3 linked regions of the Sediminicoccus rosea genome follow. Each later gene encodes a partner of the first gene's protein in a complex. Links are inferred from orthologs where the notes say so. Each region holds a gene or a part of one and is shown in the gene's direction. Other genes may lie near its edges.

Region 1 (8,307 bases):
GCGCGAGGCCGATGTCATCGTCCCGGAGTGGGAGGGCAAGTGGGACGCGCTGCAGCCCGAGCGCGGCCGCTTCGACTTCGCGCAGCTCCGCCCCATCCTGCGCTTCGCCCAGGCCCACAACCAGCGCGTCCGTGGCCATGCGCTGCTCTGGCATGTCGCCATGCCGGCCTGGCTGGCGCCCGCCATCGCCGAGGGGCCGGCCCAGGCCGCCGCCATCCTGGAGGAGCACATCACCACCGTCCTTCGGGAGACGCGCGACTCGATCCGCGACTGGGACGTGCTGAACGAGATCATCAGCAACCCGCCCGGCAGCGACAATCCGGACCCGACCGATGGGGATCTCCGCCCCACGCCCTGGCTCGCCGCCCTCGGCCCCTCCTACCCCGAGCGCGCCCTTCGCATCGCGCGCTCGGTGGACCCGACGCTGCGACTGACGATGAACGACTACGGCATCGAGGCCGACACACCCGCCGCCGCCATCAAGCGCGCCCGGCTGCTGCGCGTGGTGCGCGGCCTGCTGGACCGGCGCTGCCCGCTCGACGCCATCGGCATCCAGGCACATCTGCAGATGCGCGAGCCCTTCCGGCCCGAGCCCTTCGTGGCCTTCCTGCAGGAGCTGCGCGGCCTCGGCCTCGCCACCCTCATCACCGAGCTGGATGTGCGCGAGCCAGATGTGCTGGCGCCGACGCTCGCGCTGCGTGACGCGGCGGTGGCGGATTACGCCGGGCAATTCCTGCGCGCGGCGCTGGAAGGCGGGGCGCGCAGCATCCTCACCTGGGGCCTGACCGACCGCGATTCCTGGCTGGTGCAGGAACCCGCCGTGGCGCGGCGCGACGGCCAGCTGACCCGCGGCCTGCCCTATGATGCGGAGCTGCGCCCCAAGGCCCTGCGCGAGCGGATCGCGCAGGTGCTCGCGGGGAACTAGGCGGCCACCCGCCGGCCGAGAAATCCGTTCACCGCCTCGGCCAGCGCGGTCGCGATGCGCGCGCGATGCTCCGGCCGGCGCAGCAGCGCCTCCTCCGCCGGGTTCGAGAGGAAGCCGCATTCCACCAGGGCCGAGGGCACGTCCGGCGCCTTGAGCACCACGAACTGCGCCCGCCGCAACGGCTGGTTCAGCAGCGGCACGTCGCCATCCAGCGCATTCACGGTGAGGCGCGCGAGTCGCTCCGACCCCGCCCGGGTCTCCTGCCGCATGAGGCTGAGCAGGATGCGCTGCACCTCGGGCGAGACGGAGGGCAGGCGCAGGCCACCCGCGCGGTCGGCCAGGTTCTCGCGCCGGGCCAGCGCCGCGGCCAGCGGGTCGGTCGCGGTTTCGGCCAGGGTATAGACAGAGGCGCCGCGCAGCCCCTGGCCCTGCCCGGCCGGCATGGCATCGGCATGGATGGAGAGCAGCAGCGCGGCCTCCCGCTCGCGCGCCAGGTCCACCCGGCGGGCCAGTGGCACGAAGACGTCCCGCGTGCGGGTCAGCGCCACGCGGCAGCGGCCGCCCTGCTCCAGCAGGCGCTTCAGTTCCAGGGCGATGGGCAGGGTGATGCGCTTTTCCTGCGTGCCGCCAGGGCCGATGGCACCCGGATCGGCCCCGCCATGGCCGGGGTCGAGCACCACCAGCGGCAGCGGCGGGCGACCGCGCGCAACCTGCGCGTGTGCGGCCGGCGCCAGACCAAGCCCGGCGAGACCCGCGAGAAAGAAACGGCGATGGAACCCCTGCATCCTGCCGCGACCCCCACCGCGACGCGCCCCTTCTACCGAAATCCGCACGAAAATCCAGCATTCCGTGCCATCCGCTTGGGCAGCGCGGGCCCATCATCGGCCATTTGGGCCATCGGGCGGGCGACATATCGTAACAGGCGGGTTGTGAGCCCCCCCCCTTCCGCGTATGGTGACCTGCCCCAGCGATAGGTGCTGCGGGCGAGACAAGGGGCAGAGGGCGCGTGTGGTTCGCGCCGGGCCCTGGCCAGATCCCGCCGGATGGACGCCCCTTGGGTGGCACCTGGCGGTCAGCCGGCCGGTTTCGCCAGCGCGCCAGCGGTGCAGCCCGGCCCGCGTCGTCCCTCGACCTCCGCGCCCCTGGACTGCCGCGATATCGCCCGCCCGCGAAGGGCGCACATCCGTGGGGGTGGAGCCATTGGGCACGACGCCCCGCCCCTGCCGCCCCATTGGGCGCAGGTTCCAGCGGGCGCCACGCCCCCGAGTGAGGACGAAAGCGCATGTCACCGACATCGCCGCCGATCGGCCCCCGCCCGGATTCCCTCTCTCTTTTCCGCCGCGGGCCGGAACCGGGCCCTGCCCCTTCCCGTCGCGGTGCGGAGTGTTCCTTGCATGACCAAGCGCATGTTGATCGACGCGGCCCATCCGGAAGAAACCCGGGTGGTCGTGATGGATGGTCACCGGGTTGACGAATTCGACCTGGAGGCCGCCAACCGCCTCCCGCTGAAGGGCAATATCTACCTGGCCCGCGTGGTCCGGGTGGAACCCAGCCTCCAGGCGGCCTTCGTGGAATATGGCGGCAACCGCCACGGCTTCCTCGCCTTCGGCGAGATCCACCCCGACTATTACCAGATCCCCGTCGCCGACCGGCAGCGGCTGATCGAGGCGCAGCAGCAGGAAGCGCGCGAGGAGGCCGAGGCCGAGGCGCGCGAGGATGAGCGCCGCGCCCAGGCCCAGGCCGCCCGCGCCGCCGCCGCCGTCAAGGCCGGCCGTCCCGCCCCCGCCGAGGAGGCCGAGGAGGCCGACCCCCGCCAGGTGAGCGATGACGCCGTGCTCGAGGCGCCCGAGGACCTGGCCGGCGAAGTCGCCCCCACCGCCGCCGAGATCGCCGCCGACCTCGCCGCCGAGCTGGAGGCCGAGCAGGCCGCCCGCGAGGAAGCGCGCCAGGAAGCCCGCGACGACGCCAGCGCCGAGGCCGCCGCCGAGGACCGGGCCGAGGGCGAATCCGAAGGCGACGACGCCCCCGCCCCCATGCCCGAGCTGGTCGGCACGCCCGATGGCGAGACCGAGGCCGACACCGAGGAGCGCATGCGCGAGCGCCGGCCGACGCCGCGCTTCCTGCGCAACTACAAGATCCAGGAGGTGATCCGCCGCCGGCAGATCATCCTCATCCAGGTCGTGAAGGAAGAGCGCGGCACCAAGGGCGCCGCCCTCACCACCTACATCTCGCTTGCCGGCCGCTTCTCCGTGCTGATGCCGAACTCGCCCCGCGGCGGCGGCGTCTCCCGCAAGATCACCTCCAGCTCCGACCGGCGCCGCCTGCGCGAGGTCATTGACGAGCTGGACATGCCGCCGGGCATGTCGCTCATCGTCCGCACCGCGGGCGCCCAGCGGCCCAAGCCCGAGATCCGGCGCGACTGCGAATACCTGCTGGGCCTGTGGAACCACATCCGCGAGCGCACGCTGGCCAGCACCGCGCCCGCGCTGATCTATGAGGAAGCCGACCTCATCAAGCGCTCCATCCGCGACGGCTATGCGCGCGACATGGACGAGATCCTGGTCGAGGGCGACGAGGCCTATTCCACGGCCCGCGAATTCATGCGGATGCTCATGCCCGAGCATGTCCGCAAGATCCAGGCCTATCGCGACGGCACCGTGCCGCTCTTCTCGCGCTACAATGCCGAGGCGCAGCTCGATGCGATGCACGAGCCGACCGTGCAGCTGCGCTCCGGCGGCTATATCGTCATCAACCAGACCGAGGCGCTGGTCGCCATCGACGTGAACTCCGGCCGCTCGACGCGCGAGCGGAACATCGAGGACACGGCGCTGCGCACCAACCTGGAAGCGGCGGAGGAAATCGCCCGCCAGCTGCGCCTGCGCGACCTCGCCGGCCTCATCGTCGTCGACTTCATCGACATGGACGCGAACCGCCACAACGCGATGGTGGAGAAGCGCATGAAGGATGCGCTGCGCAATGACCGCGCGCGCATCCAGGTGGGCCGCATCAGCCATTTCGGCCTGCTCGAGATGTCGCGCCAGCGGCTGCGCCCCTCGCTGGCCGAGACCACCTTCGTCACCTGCCCGCATTGCCTGGGCCGCGGCACCGTCCGTGGGCTGGAGAGCAGCGCGCTGGCCGTGCTGCGCGCGGTCGAGGAGGAGTGCGCCAAGCGCCGCGCCGCCGAGATCACGGTGCGCGTGAACTCGCCCGCCGCCCTCTACCTGCTGAACAAGAAGCGCGACCGCCTGGCCGATATCGAGAGCCGCTGGGGTGTGACCGTGCTGTTCGATCCGGACGACACGCTGCACGGCGCCGAGACGCGCATCGAGCGCAGCAAGACGCCGCCTGCCCCGGTGAGCGAACGCCCGGCCGCGCTCCGCATGGATTATGCCGAGGAGGAGCCCGAGGATTTGGGCGATGACACGGCCGAGGAAAGCGCCGCCGAGGCCGCCGAGGGCGGCACCGCCGAGGAACGCGCCCGCCGTCCCCGCCGCCGCCGCCGTGGCCGCAATGGCCGCCGCGAAGGCGGCGCGCCCGAGCGGGGTGAAGCCGGCGAGGCCGAAGCCGCCGAGGGCGAGGGTGAGGCCGAGGCCTCCGCCAGCGCCGAGGATGCCGAGGCGCCCGCCACCGAGGCGGCCGATGGCCCCGCCGGTGACGGCCCCGCTGGTGATGGCCCCGCTGGTGATGGCCCCGCTGGTGATGGCGAGGAACGCGGCCCGCGCCGCCGTGGCCGCCGCGGTGGCCGCCGCCGCCGCGAGGGCGAGCCCGCCACCGACGCCACGGAAGACGCCGCCGAGCCGGTGGCGAGCCCCGCCCCCGCCTATGCCGGCCCGACACCGGCCGACCCCTTCGGCGGTGCGCCGGATTCGCTGATGGCCGCGATGGAGGCTGCCGAAGCCGCCGCCGAAGCCGCGGCCGAAGCCGCCCGCCGCCGCCCGGCGCCCGAGGCCGCCCCCGCCGTGGAGGCTCCCGTGGAGGCCCCTGCCGCCGTAGCGGTCCCCACCGACGCGCCCGTCGCCGAGGCCGCGCCCGCCGAGACGCCCGTGGCCGAAACCGCCCCGGTGCCTGAGCCGGTCGCCGTGGCGCCTGACCCTGCACCGGCCCCCGCCCCGGCGCCCGCCCCGGCCGAGCCGGTGATCGGGCCCGCCATCCTGCCCAAGACGGTCGAGGAAGTGGCGGCCGCCGCTCCCCGCCGTGGCGGCTGGTGGAAGCGGTGAGCCAGGCCGAACCCCCGGTCCTCGTCCAGCGCGAGGGCCCGGTGGTTCACGTCACGCTGAACCGCCCCGCCCGCCGCAACGCCATTGGCGGCGGGATGGGCGAGGCGCTGGACGAACTGCTCGACGAGCTGCGCGGCCATGCCACGGCGCGCATCGTGGTGCTCCGCGGCGCCGGCGGGCATTTCTGCGCCGGGCTCGACCTGACCGAGGTCGTCGCCGGCACGCCGGAGGAGCGGCTGGCCGCGATGCAGCTCCGCAACCGGCGCCTCGGCGCCCGTTATGCCGAGATCTCCGCCCTGCCGCAGGTGGTGATCGCCGCCGTCGAAGGCGCGGCGCATGCCGGCGGCCTCGGCTTCCTGTGCAGCGCCGACATCGCCTTCGCCACCGCCGATGCGCGCTTCGCCGCGCCCGAGGCAAGGCGCGGCCTGGTCCCCGCGCAGATCCTGCCCTGGCTGGCCCGCCGCATGGGGCGGCCAAATGCGGCGCGGATGGTGCTCGAGGGTGGCGTGATCACCGCCGAGGAGGCCGTCCGCCGCGGCCTGGTGCATGAGGTGGCGCCGGATCGTGCGGGCCTGGATGCGCTGGTGGCTGCCAGCATCGCGCAGCTGCTGGAGGGCGCGCCCGGCGCGCTGGCGGAGACGAAGAAGCTGCTGGCCGCGCTGGGCCCACTCTCGCCCGAGGGCTATGCCGAGGCCGGCGCCCAGGCCTTTGGCCGCACCGCCGCCGGCCCCGAGGCCGCCGAGGGCATCGCCGCCTTCCGCGAGAAGCGCAAGCCGAGCTGGGCCCTGGGGTAGCGGCGGGCAGGCGCAGCCCGCACCGGATCAGATCATAGGCGACCTTCGGAGAAACCGGCCGCAACGCGGCCGGCGCCGCCCAACCGGGCGCATGGCCCCGCGCCGCCTCGGCGCGGCGAAGCCAAAGGCGCGGAGCGCGCGACAGGCGCCGAGGGCGCCAAACCTATCTCGGCGTTGCCGTCTCGGTGCCGGCGGCGAAGGCGCCGATGGTGGTCCATTGACCCACCAGCTGGCCATTGGGGCGCAGCTCATAGACGCCCATGCTCGGGCTGCTGCCCCCACCCAGGCTGAAGGCGGTGGCAAAGCTGAGGCCGCTCACCATCCCCACGCCCTCGATCACGTCCGGGCCGATGTTCCAGCGCAGGCGGAAGGAGAGCAGGCCGATCTGCTCCAGCTCCAGCGTGCCGGTATAGGCGCTGCCATCCGGATTGGTGCCCGTGACGTCATAGGTGCCGCTCCGCTGGGCCTGGGCCGGTGCGGCGGCCACCGAGACAGCGAGGCAGGCGGCCAGGAAGATACGCGTCATCAGGCTCGTCTCCGTTGGGGCGGCTCACTTCACCGTGGCCACCCTGAGCGCATTGGTGGTGCCCGGTGTGCCAAAGGGCACGCCCGCTGTCACCACCAGCTCCTCGCCGAGGCGGGCGAAACCCTCCTGCTGCGCGGCCCGGCTGGCGCGCGCCACCATTTCCGTCATCGAGTGGATATCCTGAACCACCAGCGGATGCACCCCCCAGACCACGGCGAGCCGCCGCGCCGCCTGCAGCTCCGCCGTCAGGCCGAGGATCGGGCAGTCGGGCCGCTCGCGCGCCACGCGCAGCGTGGTGGAGGCGGTGCTGGTGAAGGTCGCGATGACCTGGGCGTGCACCGTATGCGCCACCTGGGCGGCGGCGGCGGCGATGGCGCCGGCGCTGGTGGGTTCGGGCGCGGGGCGGTTCGCATCGGTCTGGGCCCGCCAGCCCGGGTCCTGCTCCACCCGACCGACGATGCGGTCCATGATGTTCACGGCTTCCAGCGGGTATTGCCCGGCCGCCGTCTCGGCCGAGAGCATCACCGCATCGGCGCCGTCGAAGACGGCGTTGGAGACGTCGCTCGCCTCCGCGCGGGTCGGCGAGGGCGCGGTGATCATGCTCTCCAGCATCTGGGTCGCGACCACCACGGGCTTGCCGAGCTGCCGGGCGGCGCGGACGATGCGCTTCTGCACCAGCGGCACCTCCTCCGTCGGCATTTCCACGCCGAGGTCGCCGCGCGCCACCATCACGCAGTCGCAGAGCTCCAGGATGGCATCGAGATTCTCGACGGCCTGGGGCTTTTCCATCTTCACCATGATCCAGGCGCGGCCGGCCGCGATCGCCTTGGCCTCGGCCACATCCTCCGGCCGCTGCACGAAGGAGAGGCCGACATATTCGATGCCGAGCGGCAGGACGAAATCGAGGTCGGCACGGTCCTTCTCGGTCAGTGCCGGGATGGGGAGCGCCACGTCGGGCACATTCACGCCCTTGCGGTCGGAGAGGGCGCCGCCCACCACCACCTCGGTCTCCAGGTGGTCATTCGCCACCTGGCGCACCACGCGCAGCTTCAGCTTGCCGTCATCGAGCAGGAGCGTGGTGCCGATGCGGGCCGCGTTGATGATCTCGGGGTGGGGCAGCTGGACGCGCTTCACATCGCCCGGCGTCGGGTTGAGGTCGAGGCGGAAGCGGGCGCCGGTGGTGAGCTGAACGCGCCCGGCGGCGAATTTGCCGACGCGCAGCTTGGGCCCCTGGACATCGGCCAGGATTCCGATGGGCCGGCCGGTCTTGCGCTCCACCTCACGGATCATCTGGATGCGGCTTGCGTGGTCCTCATGCGTGCCGTGGCTGAAGTTGAGGCGGAAGACATCGGCGCCCTGGCGGAACAGCTTCTCGATCATCTCGACCGTGGCGCTGGCGGGGCCGAGGGTGGCGATGATCTTGGTGCGGCGGTGCCGGCGCAGCGGGATGCGGGAGGCCATGCGGGGCAATCCTTCGGGGGCCGGGGCCGGCTTGGTGCCGGGGGGCGCAAGCCGCTCGGGCGGCAGGTTGAACAGGCGCGCGACATCGGCCACGCGATCCGGCGGGATGCGCTTCCATTGGCTGACGGCGGCGGTGGAGATGTTGAGCGCCGAAGCGATGCGGGTGACGGCACCGCGGCGGGCAAGGATGTCTTCAAGGGCAGGGTCGCGCATGGGCTTAACTTACACAAGGTAAGTCGCAACGCCAATGACGGTTTTGTAGCTTATCATTGCTAAGCTACAAGGATTGCCCGCACGTCATTCACATTGGTCAGCGTCGGCCCGGGCGTGAGCAGCCCGCCGGATGCGGCGAACACATCCAGGCTGCGATGCGCCGCCAGCAGC
Region 2 (5,401 bases), 520 kb from region 1 along the record:
CGCCGCGCGCAAATCGCGCTGGCGCCCGGGCGATTTCCGGTCCATAACGCCGGGAACCGCCCCGGGCATGGCCCAGGGCGGTTCAAACCGCTTGCGCCTGCGGCGGGTTGTCAGAGCCTCCGAGCCCTCCTGAACGGATGATGGGTCTGGCGGCGTTTCCGGCCACATGGCACCGCCGCGGGGTGAAGATCCCCGGCCTCCATGTCGCCCGAGACGCCGGAAGCCTCCCTTCCCAAGGGTGCCCCGGTGGTTGGACTGCCTTCCTGCCGCGTCGCAAATCACAGCCCCCGCCCTTGTGCGGGGCAAGAAGGACGCCCCCGGTCTGGGGGCAGAAGGACGACGCATGTTCGACAACTACTTCCGCAAGGATATTTCCTGGGGTGGGCAGATCCTCACCCTGGAGACGGGCAAGATCGCCCGCCAGGCCGATGGCGCGGTGATGGCCCGCCTGGGTGACACCATCGTGCTCTGCACCGTGGTGGGCAGCCGCAGCGTGAAGCCGGGCCAGGATTTCTTCCCGCTCACGGTGAATTACCAGGAGAAGGCCTTTGCGGCCGGCAAGATCCCGGGTGGCTTCTTCAAGCGCGAAGGCCGCCCCTCCGAGGCGGAGACCCTGATCTCCCGCCTGATCGACCGCCCGATCCGCCCGCTCTTCCCCGAGGGCTTCCGCAACGAGGTGCAGGTCATCGCCACCGTCCTCAGCCATGACCTGGAGAACGACCCCGACATGGTCGCCCTCGTCGGCTGCTCGGCCGCGCTGACGCTCTCGGGCATTCCCTTCTTCGGCCCGGTGGGCGGCGCCCGCGTCGGCTACATCGACGGCGCCTATGTGCTGAACCCGACCGCCGCGCAGCGCAAGCTCTCCAAGCTCGACCTGGTCGTCGCCGGCACGGCCGAGGGCGTGCTGATGGTGGAGTCCGAGGCCTCCGAGCTTTCGGAAGACATCATGCTGGGCGCCGTGAAGTTCGGCCATGAGGGCTTCCAGCCCGTCATCGACGGCATCATCGCGCTGGCCGAGGTGGCCGCGAAGGAGCCCTGGGACGTCGCGCTGGAGGATCCGGCCGCGGCCGCACTGAAGGCCCGCATCGCCGAGCTCGGCACCGCGCCGATGGCCGAGGCCTACAAGATCACCGAGAAGCTCGCGCGCCAGAAGGCCGTGGGCGAGGCGAAGAAGGCCGTCATCGCGGCGCTGGAAGCGGAGGGCGCCGACGTCGCCGCCGCCAAGGGCCTGATGAAGGAGCTGGAAGCGGACGTGGTCCGCAACGCCATCCTCGACACCGGTCTGCGCATCGACGGCCGCGACACCAAGACGGTCCGCCCGATCCTGGCCGAAGTCGGCGTGCTGCCGCGCGCCCATGGCTCCGCGCTGTTCACGCGCGGCGAGACGCAGGCGCTCTGCGTTGCCACGCTCGGCACCGGTCAGGATGAGCAGATCATTGATGCGCTCGCGGGCGAGTACCGCGAGAACTTCATGCTGCACTACAACTTCCCCCCCTACTCGGTGAACGAGACGGGCCGCATGGGCTCGCCCGGCCGCCGCGAGATCGGCCATGGCAAGCTCGCCTGGCGCGCGATCCATCCGGTGCTGCCGGAGAAGGACAAGTTCCCCTACACCATGCGCGTGGTGTCCGAGATCACGGAGTCCAACGGCTCCTCCTCCATGGCGACGGTCTGCGGCACCTCGCTCTCGCTGATGGATGCGGGCTGCCCGCTGCTGCGCCCGGTGGCCGGCATTGCGATGGGCCTGATCAAGGAAGACCGCGGCTTCGCCGTGCTCTCCGACATCCTGGGCGACGAGGATCACCTCGGCGACATGGACTTCAAGGTGGCCGGCACGGAGGCGGGCATCACCGCCCTCCAGATGGACATCAAGATCACCTCCATCACCTTCGACATCATGCGCACCGCGCTGGAGCAGGCGAAGGATGGCCGCTTCCACATCCTGGGCGAGATGGCCAAGGCGATCTCCGGCGCCCGCGGCGAGATGGCGGCCACCGCGCCGCGCATCACCGTGATCCAGGTGCCGAAGGACAAGATCCGCGACGTGATCGGCACCGGCGGCAAGGTGATCCGCGAGATCGTCGAGCAGACCGGCACGAAGATCGACATCGAGGATGACGGCACGATCAAGATCGCGTCCAGCAACCCCGAGGCGACCCAGGCCGCGATCGACCGCATCAAGGGCATCACGGCCGAGGCCGAGATCGGCCAGATCTACAATGGCAAGGTCGTGAAGACCGCCGAATTCGGCGCCTTCGTGAACTTCCTGGGCGCCAAGGACGGCCTCGTGCACATCAGCGAGCTGGCCAACGAGCGCGTGAACCGCACGACCGACGTGGTCAAGGAAGGCGATGCGGTGAAGGTCAAGGTCATCGGCTTCGACGATCGCGGCAAGGTGAAGCTCTCCATGCGCGTGGTGGACCAGGCCACGGGCGCGGACATCACCGAGCAGGTGGGCGAGCGCCGTCCTCGTGCGGAAGGTGAGGGCGAGGACCGCCCCCGCCGCGAGGGCCGTGACCGTGGCCCGCGCCGCAGCCGGGACGACTGAGTCCGGGGTCACCAGGTGACTTGAACAAGGAAACCGTCCGGTGCTTTCTTGCGCCGGACGGTTTCGCCATAACTTAACATTTCAAGAATTCGGCACGGCAGAGGCGGCAGCAGTGAAGGCGATCAACAGCATCCGCATGGGCGGCGTGGACGTCCTCCCCCTCGTCGAGGGTGGCAAGGGCGTCGCCGTGAGCAATGGCCTGACGGCGGGCGCCTGGGCGGCGGCCGGCGGCGTCGGCACCTTCTCCGCCGTGAACGCTGACAGCTATGACAGCGAGGGCCGAACCATCCGGCAGGTCTATTCCGGCAAGACCCGGCGCGACCGCCATGAGGAGCTGGTGGCCTATGGCATCGCCGGCGGCATCGCCCAGGCGCGCGAGGCGCGGGACGTGGGCGGCAAGAATGCCCGCATCCATGCCAATATCCTCTGGGAGATGGGGGGCGCGGAACGTGTGATCCGCGGCGTGCTGGAAGGGGCCAAGGGTCTCGTCAACGGCGTGACCTGCGGCGCCGGCATGCCCTATCGCCTGGCCGAGATCGCCAAGGATTTCGGCGTCCACTACTACCCCATCGTCTCCTCCGCCCGGGCCTTCAGCGCGCTTTGGAAGCGCAGCTACTCCAAGGTCAGCGAATGGCTGGGCGGCGTGGTCTATGAGGATCCCTGGCTGGCCGGCGGCCACAATGGCCTGTCCAACAGCGAGGATCCGAAGAAGCCCGAGGCGCCCTATGAGCGCGTCCGCAAGTTGCGGGAGCAGATGCGCGCCTTCGGCCTGGACGAGACGCCCATCATCATGGCGGGCGGCGTCTGGTGGCTCGAGGAATGGTCCGATTGGATCGACAACCCCGAGCTTGGCCCCATCGCCTTCCAGTTCGGCACCCGCCCGCTGCTGACCAAGGAAAGCCCGATCAGCGAGGCCTGGAAGCAGCGCCTGACGCAGCTTCAGCCGGGTGACGTGCTGCTGCAGCCCTTCTCGCCGACCGGCTTCTACTCCTCCGCCGTCCGCAACGACTTCCTGCGGGACCTGGAAGCCCGGAACGAGCGCCAGGTGGCCTATACCTCCGAGCCGGTCGGCGAGCACACGGCCGAATTCGGCGTGGGCCCGCGCAAGCGCCTGGTCTGGCTGACGCCGGGTGACCGCGCCCGCGCCCAGGCTTGGACCCAGGCCGGCTTCACGGAAGCCATGCGCACGCCGGATTCCACGCTGATCTTCGTGACGCCGCCCAACGCGCAGGAGATCCTGGCCGACCAGGTGGCCTGCATGGGCTGCCTCAGCCATTGCCGCTTCAGCAACTGGACGCAGGTCGAGCCCGATTTCAGCACGGGCAAGAAGGCCGATCCGCGCAGCTTCTGCATCCAGAAGACGCTGCAAGACATCGCGCATGACGGCAGCCTGGAGAACAACCTGATGTTCGCCGGGCACAACGCCTATCGTTTCAGCTCCGACCCCTTCTATTCCAACGGCTTCGTGCCGACGGTGAAGCAGCTGGTCGAGCGCATCATGACGGGCCGCTGAGGCCCGTCCGCGTTTCGCATGGCCAGCGGCGGGGCGGCTTCAGCCGCCCTTGCGCACGCGCAGCCGCCCGTGGCCGTCCGCGCCATGCTCCTGCTCCAGGATCGCGTGCCCCTGCTCGGTGAGGCTGCGCGCGAGGTTCTGACGCGGTTCCTCACCCTTGTAGAGAATGTCGAGGACTGCACCGATCGGTAGTTTGTCCAATTGTAACCGAGTGCGAACGAAGGTCATGGGGCAGGTGTCGGCTGTAACGTCGATGACCAAGGGATTCATCCTTGCTGATTTCTGGCTTCTTGCCGGGAAACGCTACGAAAGCATCTTGCAAAGCGACAGAAGAACTCGCTAATCACTTGTGGGATTGATTCTGGAAAGAAAAACCATGTCCGATGTCTCAAGCGGCGGCGATCTCTTGGGTTTGACCGCCGAAATCGTATCTGCGCATGTTTCGAACAACCCGGTCTCGGTGAATGATTTGCCGACGCTGATCGTCGAAGTGCACCGCACGCTGGCATCGCTCGGCACGGTTCCGGCGCGGGTTGAGGCGGAAAAGAAGATGCCCGCGGTTCCGGTGAAAAAATCCATCACGCCGGACTACCTGATCTGTCTCGAGGACGGCAAGAAGCTCAAGATGCTGAAGCGCCACTTGCAGACCTCCTATGGCATGACGCCCGATCAGTATCGCGACAAGTGGGGCCTGCCGCCCGAATACCCGATGGTCGCCCCGAACTATGCGAAGCATCGTTCGTCGCTCGCCAAGCAGATCGGCCTCGGCACGCAATCCCGCAAGCCCGGCGCCTGATGCGCGCCGCCCCCCGGCCCGACGGGCCGGGGCGGCTTCATTCAGGCGCCGACTTGCTCTATGGGCTGAAGCGCGCCCGGTGATGTCGGGTCAGGAAGGCAGAGAGGGCGGGACCATCAGCGACCGCATGTCCCGGATCGAGCAGATGTGCGTGGAGCGCGGCCTGAAGATGACAGGCCAGCGCCGGTTGATCGCGCGCGTCCTCTCCGAAAGCGAAGACCACCCCGATGTGGAGGAGCTGTACCGGCGCGCCGTGGCGCTGGACAACCGCGTCTCCGTTGCCACCGTCTATCGCACCGTCCGCCTGCTGGAAGAAAAGGGCATCCTGGAGCGCCGCGACTTCGGCGGCGGCCGCGCCCGCTTCGACCCAGCCGACCGCGGCATCCATCACCATCTGATCGACGTGGACACGGGCAACGTGATCGAATTCTCCGACGCCGAGCACGATGCCCTGGCGCGCGAGATCGCCGCCCGGCTCGGCTTCGAACTCGTCCAGCTGCGCCTTGAGATCTTCGGCCGCCGCCGATGACTGAGGCGCCGCCCT
Region 3 (5,249 bases), 1.3 Mb from region 1 along the record:
GGCGGGGAGCGGTGCAGGGTGGTCGCGCCCTCCCGCTTGCGGCCGCGGAAGAGGGCGACGGCGCAGCGCGGCACCTCCTCGATCCCGGCGCCGGCCTCGGGGTCGCCCATGCTCCATTGCGTGCCGGGGCCGGCATAGGTGACGAGCAGGCGGAAGCCCACCGAATCCACGTGGAACTTGCGGCAGGCATCGCCGGTGATGCCATCGAAGCGCAGCCGCACATGCTCGTTGCGCGTCAGCACCGCGAACATGTGGGACAGGCGCAGCATGTCCGAAAGCAAATCGATCGGCGCGCCGGCCGGCAATTGCTCGCAGAGCAGGTCGAGCGCCTCCTCCGGCTTGCCCTCGGCCAGCGCGCGGAAGGAGCCCGCCTGGCGGAGCGGGCGAAGCGGGCGGGCAAAGCTCGCCGGCTCCTCCCGCAGCCAGAGGGCGAGGGCGACATCGGGGCGGAGCGCGGTGAGCAGCACCGTCTCAGGCGTGCCGATCACGGCCCGGGGCGGGGCCTCATGGGTGGCGGCGTCGGGGGCGAAGGCTTCGCAGAGAAGAGGCATGGATGTGATATTATAACATCCGGCGCTGATGGCAAGGCCTCACCTTGCCCTTTCGCCCGGCCCGGCCTATCCGCGCGGCATTCTTTGCCGGAAGGACCGACCCATGCCCGCCATTGCCGACATCATTGCCCGCGAAGTGCTGGACAGCCGCGGCAACCCGACGGTGGAGGCGGAGGTGATCCTGGATGACGGCAGCCGCGGCCGCGCCGCCGTCCCCTCCGGCGCTTCGACCGGCGCGCATGAGGCGGTGGAGCTGCGCGACGGCGACAAGGCGCGCTATGGCGGCAAGGGCGTGCTCAAGGCCGTCGCCAATGTCGAGGGCGAGATCTTCGATGCCATCGGCGGCCTGAACGCGGCCGACCAGGTGAAGATCGACCAGATGATGATCGAGCTGGACGGGACGCCCAACAAGTCGCGCCTCGGCGCCAATGCGATGCTGGCGGTCAGCCTTGCCACCGCCAAGGCCGCCGCCCAGGCGCATGGCCTGCCGCTCTATCGCTATGTGGGCGGCGCCTATGCGCGCACCCTGCCGGTGCCGATGATGAACATCATCAATGGCGGCCAGCATGCCGACAACCCGATCGACATCCAGGAATTCATGATCATGCCGGTCGCCGCCGGCACGATCGCCGACGCGGTGCGCGTGGGCTCGGAGATCTTCGCCGCGCTGAAGAAGCAGCTGCACGCCGCCGGCCACAACACCAATGTGGGCGATGAGGGCGGCTTCGCCCCCAATATCGGCAGCGCGGACGAGGCGCTGGCCTTCATCGCCAAGGCCTGCGAGGCCGCCGGCCACCGCGTGGGCGAGGATGTGATGTTCGCCCTCGATTGCGCCGCCACCGAATTCTACAAGGACGGCGTCTATGACATGGAGGGCGAGGGCAAGAAGCTCGATGCCGCCGGCATGGTCGCCTACCTCGAGGGGCTCTGCGCCAAGTGGCCCATCATCTCCATCGAGGACGGCATGTCCGAGGATGACTGGGCCGGCTGGAAGCTGCTGACCGACCGCCTGGGGGCCAAGGTCCAGCTGGTGGGCGACGACCTCTTCGTCACCAACCCCGAGCGCCTGGCCATGGGCATCGAGCGCGCCACGGCCAACTCCATCCTGGTGAAGGTGAACCAGATCGGCACGCTGACCGAGACGCTGGAGGCCGTGGATATGGCCCATCGCGCCAGCTACACGGCGGTGATGAGCCACCGCTCCGGCGAGACCGAGGATTTCACCATCGCCGACCTCGCCGTCGCCACCAATTGCGGGCAGATCAAGACCGGCTCGCTCAGCCGCTCGGACCGGCTGGCGAAGTACAACCAGCTGATCCGCATCGAGCAGGATCTGGGGCCCGCGGCGCGCTACGCGGGGCGGACGATCCTGAAGCGCTGATCGCGAAGCGCGCCGGGCGAGCCGCCCTCAGCGCGGCTCGCAGCGCAGCGTGACGTCCGGGCTGTTCTGGTCGCCGCGCGGGCGCAGAATGGTCATCCGGCGGTTCGAATCATAGACGCCGTTGGGCGTGGTGCAGACCACGCCGAACAGGGAGTTGTGCGACAGGCCCACCGTGCCCGCATTCGGCGCGGGAAAGACGGGCTGCTGCGCCCAGGCCAGGCCGCCCATCGCGAGACCGGCCGTCAGGAGGCCGGCACCGAAGCCCTTCAGAAACTTGTTCATTTCCTGTCTCCTCTCTGTGTGTGCGGGGTGGCCCGCCCGGGCAAGCATGCCAAAGCGGCGTGCGGGCGCAAATCGTCCTGGCCTATGGGGCGCATCGCGCCGCCCGATCTCCGCCGACTCGCCGGAAACCTTCCCTCTTGTACCGCTTGCGTTTCGCCGCCGTTGGTGATTCTGTGCCCTGGACGCGTCGGGGGACGCGCTGTGGGGGCTTCATGAATTTCGGGCGGTGGCTCATCCGCATGCTGAAGCTGCTGGCGCCGCCGGTGATCCTGGCGAGCATCGCGGCCTTCTTCGTCTGGCACGCCTCGCACGGGGATCGCGGGCTGATCGCGCGTGAGCAGCGCCTGGCCGAGATCGCCGCCGCCCGCACCGACCGGGACCGTGCCATCGCCGAGCGCGAGGCGGCCGAGCGCCGGGTGAACGCCATGCGCGGGGACCAGCTCGACCGGGACCAGCTGGAGGAACGCGCCCGGGCCATGCTGAATCTCACCACGCGGGAGGAGATCGTGATCCCCTATCCGCCCGGCCAGCGGCTTTTCTGATCCTTCAAGGGCTTCGCCCAATTGCTGCGCTGCGGCATCGCCGGGTTCGTTAACCGATAGTCAGTTAATCGTCGCATTGCGTTGCAATGCAAGGCCTTTTTGGCATCCCTTCCATGCTTGCACAGCCTGCCGGGGCAGCGTAATCAGCGATGATCACGCAGGGAGAGACCCATGGCCGCCAAAGCCGCCCCCCCAACCGCGAATGCCGGCAAGCGCCGCTCCAAGGGCGCGGCCGAGCAGCCCGCCATGGGGCGCGACGCCCTGCTCCAGGCCTATCGCGACATGCTGCTGATCCGCCGCTTCGAGGAGAAGGCGGGCCAGCTCTACGGCATGGGCCTGATCGGCGGCTTCTGCCACCTCTATATCGGCCAGGAGGCCGTGGTGGTCGGCATGCAGGCCGCGCTCAAGCCGGGCGACCAGGTCATCACCTCCTACCGGGACCACGGGCACATGCTGGCCACCGGCATGGAGGCGCGCGGCGTGATGGCGGAGCTGACCGGACGGATCGGCGGCTATTCGCGGGGCAAGGGCGGCTCCATGCACATGTTCAGCCGCGAGAAGGGTTTCTATGGCGGCCATGGCATCGTGGGCGCGCAGGTCTCGCTCGGCGCGGGGCTGGCGTTCGCCAACATGTATCGCGGCAATGACCATGTGGCCGTCGCCTATTTCGGCGAGGGCGCGTCCAACCAGGGGCAGGTCTATGAGAGCCTGAACCTCGCTGCCTTGTTCAAGCTGCCCTGCATCTTCGTCATTGAGAACAACAAGTACGGCATGGGCACCAGCGTCGACCGCGCCTCGGCCAGCCGTGACCTGTCGCAGAATGGCAGCCCCTGGGGCATCCCGGGCGAACAGGTGGACGGCATGAACGTCCTCACCGTGCATGAGGCGGCGCAGCGCGCGGTCGCGCATTGCCGCGCCGGCCTCGGCCCGTATCTGCTGGAGATGAAGACCTACCGCTATCGCGGCCACTCCATGTCCGACCCCGCGAAGTACCGCACGCGCGAGGAAGTGCAGAAGATGCGCGAGCAGCATGACTGCCTCGAGACCGCGCGCAGCATGCTGCTGGAGCAGGGTGTGACCGAGGCGGAGCTGAAGAAGATCGATGACGAGGTGAAGGTGATCGTCCAGGACAGCGCCGATTTCGCGCAGGAATCGCCCGAACCGCCGGAGAGCGAACTCTGGACCGACGTTCTGCTGGAGGCGAAGTAAGATGGGTGTCGAAATCCTGATGCCGGCGCTGAGCCCCACCATGACGGAGGGCAAGCTGGCCAAGTGGCTCAAGAAGGAAGGCGATGCGGTCAAGGCCGGCGACGTGATCGCCGAGATCGAGACCGACAAGGCGACGATGGAAGTGGAAGCCGTGGATGAGGGCGTGCTGACCCGCATCCTGGTGCCCGAGGGCACGGAGAATGTGGCGGTGAACGCGCCCATCGCCGAGCTGGATGGCGGCGGCGCCGCGAAGGCCGCGCCGGCGCCCGCGCCGGTGGCCGCACCCGCCCCCGCCGCTGCACCCGCCACGGTCCCTGCCGCGCCGCGCGCCGCGAGCGCCGAGAAGGACTGGGGCCCGACCCGGAGCATGACGGTGCGCGAGGCGCTGCGTGATGCCATGGCCGCCGAGATGCGCCGCGATCCGGACGTCTTCCTGATCGGCGAGGAGGTCGCGCAGTACCAGGGTGCCTACAAGGTCAGCCAGGGCCTGCTGGACGAGTTCGGCGCGAAGCGCGTGATGGACATGCCCATCACCGAGCACGGCTTCACCGGCATGGCGGTGGGTGCCGCCTTTACCGGGCTCAAGCCCATCGTCGAGTTCATGACCTTCAACTTCTCGATGCAGGCGATCGACCAGATCATCAACTCGGCCGCCAAGACGCTCTACATGTCGGGCGGGCAGCTGGGCTGCCCCATCGTGTTCCGCGGCGCCAATGGCGCGGCGAGCCGCGTCGCCGCCCAGCACAGCCAATGCTATGCCAGCTGGTACGCGCATTGCCCGGGCCTGAAGGTCGTCTCGCCCTGGAGTGCCGCCGATGCCAAGGGCCTGCTGCGCGCCGCCATCCGCGACCCGAACCCGGTCATCTTCCTGGAGAACGAGATCCTCTACGGGCAGAGCTTCGAATGCCCGACCGATGAGGATTTCATCCTGCCCATCGGCAAGGCCAAGGTGGAGCGCGAGGGCACGGATGTCACCATCCTCGCCTTCTCCATCATGGTCGGCATGGCGATGCAGGCGGCGGACAAGCTGGCCGAGCAAGGCATCAGCGCCGAGGTGATCAACCTGCGCAGCCTCCGTCCCCTCGACATCGACACCATCGTGGCGAGCGTGAAGAAGACCAACCGCGTGGTGACGCTGGAGGAGGGCTGGCCCTTCGCCGGCATCGGCGCCGAGCTGGCGATGCAGATCATCGAGCATTGCTTCGATGACCTCGATGCGCCGCCGGTCCGCGTGCATGGCCTCGACATCCCGATGCCCTATGCCGCGAACCTCGAGAAGCTCGC

What was found. The genes of interacting proteins can lie anywhere in the genome.
Region 2: the proteins of R9Z33_RS02835 (region 1) and pnp are in contact, whole or in part, in a cryo-EM structure (PDB 9QH0), measured with the Escherichia coli proteins. The link is inferred for Sediminicoccus rosea from one-to-one orthologs.
Region 3: the proteins of R9Z33_RS02835 (region 1) and eno are in contact, whole or in part, in a solved structure (PDB 2FYM), measured with the Escherichia coli proteins. The link is inferred for Sediminicoccus rosea from one-to-one orthologs.

The regions. Positions count from the first base shown.
Region 1 is NZ_CP137852.1:580,993-589,299, reverse strand. The notes cover bases 1,948-5,342. They hold R9Z33_RS02835 (Rne/Rng family ribonuclease), read left to right. Parts: upstream 1,948-2,319; coding sequence 2,320-5,142; downstream 5,143-5,342. Other genes in these bases: R9Z33_RS02830 (enoyl-CoA hydratase/isomerase family protein), read left to right, coding at 5,139-5,342. Outside these bases: R9Z33_RS02845 (endo-1,4-beta-xylanase), read left to right, coding at 1-925; R9Z33_RS02840 (N-acetylmuramoyl-L-alanine amidase family protein), read right to left, coding at 922-1,710; more of R9Z33_RS02830, read left to right, coding at 5,343-5,936; R9Z33_RS02825 (hypothetical protein), read right to left, coding at 6,100-6,462; pyk (pyruvate kinase), read right to left, coding at 6,487-8,136; R9Z33_RS02815 (glycerate kinase type-2 family protein), read right to left, coding at 8,196-8,307. UniProt on the Escherichia coli protein: Endoribonuclease that plays a central role in RNA processing and decay. Required for the maturation of 5S and 16S rRNAs and the majority of tRNAs. Also involved in the degradation of most mRNAs.
Region 2 is NZ_CP137852.1:57,307-62,707, reverse strand. Bases 1-2,945 are described here. They hold pnp (polyribonucleotide nucleotidyltransferase), read left to right. Parts: upstream 1-343; coding sequence 344-2,548; downstream 2,549-2,945. Other genes in these bases: R9Z33_RS00265 (NAD(P)H-dependent flavin oxidoreductase), read left to right, coding at 2,661-2,945. In the rest of the region: more of R9Z33_RS00265, read left to right, coding at 2,946-4,061; R9Z33_RS00260 (sulfurtransferase TusA family protein), read right to left, coding at 4,101-4,331; R9Z33_RS00255 (MucR family transcriptional regulator), read left to right, coding at 4,438-4,857; R9Z33_RS00250 (Fur family transcriptional regulator), read left to right, coding at 4,940-5,386; R9Z33_RS00245 (GNAT family N-acetyltransferase), read left to right, coding at 5,383-5,401. UniProt on the Escherichia coli protein: Involved in mRNA degradation. Catalyzes the phosphorolysis of single-stranded polyribonucleotides processively in the 3'- to 5'-direction. Also involved, along with RNase II, in tRNA processing.
Region 3 is NZ_CP137852.1:1,860,692-1,865,940, forward strand. Bases 1-2,793 are described here. They hold eno (phosphopyruvate hydratase), read left to right. Parts: upstream 1-654; coding sequence 655-1,932; downstream 1,933-2,793. Other genes in these bases: R9Z33_RS08925 (DUF1826 domain-containing protein), read right to left, coding at 1-551; R9Z33_RS08935 (hypothetical protein), read right to left, coding at 1,960-2,214; R9Z33_RS08940 (FtsB family cell division protein), read left to right, coding at 2,427-2,756. Outside these bases: pdhA (pyruvate dehydrogenase (acetyl-transferring) E1 component subunit alpha), read left to right, coding at 3,003-3,965; R9Z33_RS08950 (pyruvate dehydrogenase complex E1 component subunit beta), read left to right, coding at 3,967-5,249. UniProt on the Escherichia coli protein: Catalyzes the reversible conversion of 2-phosphoglycerate (2-PG) into phosphoenolpyruvate (PEP). It is essential for the degradation of carbohydrates via glycolysis.